2 regions of the Pseudoalteromonas xiamenensis genome follow, and region 2 is predicted to be linked to the other one. Evidence: predicted binding sites of a transcription regulator. Region 2 holds the regulator's gene; the other holds the start of a gene.

Region 1 (2,208 bases), 1.4 Mb from region 2:
TGCCTGCCATAACATATTGAAATGGCATATCTTGGCTCAATTCTAAATAATCTCGACTGAATACAAAGTCGCCTTGCTCCGTGACTCTCATGTAATCGGTTGTTTTAAAGTCCACTACGGGCACACCAAACTGATGCAGCTCGTGTACAAACCCTTCAGCAATTTGATTACCAAGTAATGTGGTGGTATTAAAATCCGCATCTAGATAGACAAAACTTGCCACGGCGATTGGTGTTTTCTGATTCACGTATTGCAGATTTGTCACTAAATCTTGCATTATGCTTTTGATATAGTGATTGATGTTTTTACCAGAACGAGTCGAGTTGACTTGTAGCGCCTGTTTTTTCACGGCCATATTTTGAAAATTGCTTGTTGGGGATGCAATTTCTCTTACACCTTCAAAGGTACCTGTTTGATCAGCATTAGAGGTTAACTGGTTATTCGCTTGCAATGCCGCACAGCCCATCATGAATAAGGGCAAAGTTAATCCTAACAAAATGTGTTTCATCTCTTTCTCCGCCTAATATTCAGTCCGATAAAGCGTGCCTTCACGCATTTGAACTTTTTCATTGGTCCACATTACATTTTTTGGTATTTCGATCGTTGCAGCAGACATGTTTAAGCCATCAACAAGACTGGTTACACGGGCATTAACAATATACGCATGCTGCTGTTCGGTTAGCGTCCCGGTTATGACATAGTCGATATTTTGACGCGTTTTTAGTTTATTCACATCTCTACTAAGAATTGTATCGGCCGATGGATGCAAAACAATAGCGTTTTCTAACCTATACTCCGTCGTCTGGTAACCCATCTGCGTAAAGTACGTGATCAAACTCTCTTGGATTTGTTGACTTAACCCTTGTCCCGGACCGGACGCTGCTTTGCTCTCCAGAGCATTGGCAAGTAGGAAGCTTGTGACCGCAATGCGTTCATTTGCCTTAACCGGAATTGTCATATCACCTAATTGACTTGCCAGCGCGCCAATATACTGATGTAAGTCATAGTGAGACATTTTAGGCGTTACCACCGGATCTCTCGTAGGAACTTTGGTTTGATTCTTAGCACATCCCCCAAGTAAGCATATTACTAGTAAGACTATGCCAAAATTGAACTGACGTGATTTCATAACGGGCCATCTCAGATACTTTGTATTTCAAAAGCAATTTTCAGGCCAAATAAAAAAGTTGATGCACTTTCAAAAGCACATCAACTTTCTCTGATTTTAGTCAAGCCACCAAATTGAGACTCGACAAGTCAACAAAATTTAGTTGGCTTCGAGTAACTTCGCTATGTGGGCTTTTAGCTCAGACGCAAATTCTTCACGTCGAAGCGCATACTCAACATTGGCACACAGATAACCCAGCTTACTGCCACAATCATGGCTTTTGCCTTTCATGGCATAAGCTTGAACCGGTTCTTGCTTCATTAACATGGCAATTGCATCCGTCAGCTGGATTTCATCTCCTGCTCCTAACGGCGTCTTATCAAACAATGACCAAATATTTTGACTTAAAACGTAACGACCCACTACAGCTAGGTTTGACGGTGCTTCATCAACGTGAGGTTTTTCTATCATTGATTGTAAGTCCGCACTTTCACCTGCTTTTAGCTTTACATCACCAATATCAACGATACCAAACTTATCGACATCGGATTGAGCCACTGGCTCTACCATGATTTGACTTGCACCCGTTTCTTTAAAACGAGCAACCATCTCAGCTAAGTTGTCTTTCTTTAGGTCGCTCGCGGCTTCATCAATCAGTACGTCTGGCAGAAGCACAACAAATGGAGAGTTCCCTATCACGGGACCTGCACAATTGATAGCATGACCTAACCCTTTAGCTTCACCTTGGCGAACGTGAATAAGCGTTACGCCTTTTGGACAAATACTTTGTACTTCTTTCAGTAATTGACGCTTAACACGCTTTTCAAGCGTCGCTTCCAATTCAAAGCTGGTATCGAAGTGGTTTTCAATGGAATTCTTACTTGAATGCGTTACAAGAACGATTTCTTTAATGCCCGCAGCCACAGCTTCATTAACAACGTATTGAATCAACGGCTTATCAACTATCGGTAACATTTCCTTAGGAATTGCTTTTGTTGCTGGCAACATTCTTGTGCCAAGTCCTGCAACTGGTATCACCGCTTTCATTCTTTCTCCTAGATTGCGACAGGGGCTTTAATGTGTGGATGTGCTTGATAATC
Region 2 (2,208 bases):
GGTCTTTAGATGTGATTGATGTTCCCCTTCTGGTACGATCAGTCCGACAAATACGTCGACGGGACGATTGTCTATTGCATCGTAATCGATCGCTTCTTGGTTCGTAAGGAGCATGACGAGCGGTTTTTCTATACCGGTTAAACGCCCATGCGGAAGTGCAACACCTTTGCCAATTCCTGTGCTTCCCAGTTTTTCTCGCGCAAGAAGTGCATCAAGGATTTCATGTTGATCTACTTCTGGAAGCTGCTGTTGTGCTAATTCACTAAGATATTCTAGAACGCGCTTTTTACTAGTAAAAAGGACTGCAGCTTTCGTGCAGTCCTTTGAAATGAGTTCGCTAAGTTTCATTGTTAGTGTCGAGTCATCTTTTCTTTATGTTTTATTACTTGACGGTCCAACTTATCCAAGAGTAAATCGATGGCCGCGTACATGTCCTGGTGTTCCGTTGATGCAAAGAGTTCCCCACCATTTACATGTAGAGTTGCTTCTGCTTTATGCGTGAGTTTTTCAACATCTAATATAACGTGAACATTATTGATGTGATCAAAATGTCGCTCCAGCTTCGCAAACTTACTGTTTACATAGTCTCTTAAAGAATCGGTAATTTCTACGTGACGACCAGTTAGATTTAGTTGCATAAGCATTTTTCCTTCTTGAGTTTTACGTCTTAGATCAGGCTTTTACGCTGATTTGACGGTGGTATAGCCAAAGACTCACGATATTTTGCAATCGTACGTCTCGCCACTTGAATTCCTTGTTCCGCTAAAATATCCGCAATTTTGCTATCACTCAATGGTTTAGCTGCATTTTCTGCGGCAATTAGCTTTTTAATGAGCGCTCGTATCGCAGTGGATGAGCACTCACCTCCGTTTTCGGTACTAACATGACTTGAGAAGAAGTATTTCAGTTCAAAAATGCCGCGAGGTGTATGCATGTATTTTTGTGTCGTAACACGTGAAATGGTGGATTCGTGCATTTCGACCATTTCAGCGACATCATTTAACACCATTGGACGCATGGCTTCAGGGCCATGTTCAAAAAAGGCTTGCTGCTGTTTTACGATACAGTTAGCCACTTTCATTAGCGTCTCATTGCGACTTTCTAAACTTTTAATAAACCATTTGGCTTCTTGTAGGTGAGAGCGAATAAACTGGCTATCACTTGAAGAGCGAACGGAACGACTCATTGCGGCGTATTGATCGTTAACACGGATCTTTGGCATGCAATCAGGATTTAATTCAACAACCCAACGGCCTTTGACCTTTTTCACTGATACATCTGGTACCACGTACTCTGGTTCTTCATGGATCACTGAGGCTGCAGGTTTAGGATTGAGGCTATGAATTAGCGTCATGACTTCTTTTAAATCACTTTCTTTAAGCTTAGTCTTTTTCATTAAAGTGCGATAGTCACGACTTGCTAAAAGCTCAATGTGTTCATTAAGTATTTGTTTTGTCTCAGCTAACCAAGGCGTTGATGAATCATATTGGTTTAGTTGGATGCAGAGGCATTCTTGTAAGCTTCTCGCTGCGATACCAATAGGATCAAAGAGTTGAACTCGCTTTAATACAGCTTCTACTTCATCAAGCTCAATGGGTTCTTCTTCATCGCTACCTTCATTCAGACTGTCAACGATGTCTTGTGTTGAAACGGTGAGCGTACCAGACTCATCTACCGCCTCGACAATGGCAACAGCAATGGCACGATCAGTCGGTGAAAATGGGGTGAGTTCAAGTTGCCACATTAGATATTCATGAAGCGTTTCGGTCGTTTCGCCTTGATAGACCATGTCATCGTCTGGCATTGGTCCTGAAGAGGCTGCAGGAGCCGCACTCATGTATTCATCCCAAGTGACGTCCATTGCCAGTTCGTCACTGACCGTATCTTTATTTAGTGCGTCACCGGATTCCATTTCATAGTCAGTGACTTGTTCTTCGAAGTCATTGGAGGGTTCTGATGAACTGGATTCTTGAGATGAGGCATAATCGAAGTCGTCATCTTGTTGGTTATTTTCAGGGGAATTTTCCTGATCATCGACTTCTAATAGGGGATTGCTGTCCAGCGCTTCTTGAATTTCTTGCTGAAGATCTAGCGTGCTCAACTGCAACAAGCGTATTGCTTGCTGCAATTGTGGCGTCATTGTCAGTTGCTGCCCCATGCGGAGCTGTAATGATTGCCTCATGTATCTGTAACAATCCTTTCTCTAGT

The links. Region 2 encodes sigma-54, which starts transcription at its own class of promoters, with help from an activator protein. Its sites were predicted from a motif close to GTTGGCACGNNNNTNGNNT; they were not measured.
Region 1: the regulator sigma-54 is predicted to act here: its motif matches at 1,161-1,179, upstream of NI389_RS14235 (FlgO family outer membrane protein).

The regions. Positions count from the first base shown of each region.
Region 1 is NZ_CP099917.1:3,078,088-3,080,295, reverse strand. It holds gene NI389_RS14240 (FlgO family outer membrane protein) at 1-508, opposite strand, end outside; gene NI389_RS14235 (FlgO family outer membrane protein) at 521-1,015, opposite strand; gene galU (UTP--glucose-1-phosphate uridylyltransferase GalU) at 1,268-2,155, opposite strand; gene NI389_RS14225 (thymidylate synthase) at 2,164-2,208, opposite strand, start outside.
Region 2 is NZ_CP099917.1:1,705,535-1,707,742, reverse strand. It holds gene ptsN (PTS IIA-like nitrogen regulatory protein PtsN) at 1-348, opposite strand, end outside; gene hpf (ribosome hibernation promoting factor) at 351-638, opposite strand; gene NI389_RS07880 (RNA polymerase factor sigma-54) at 668-2,182, opposite strand.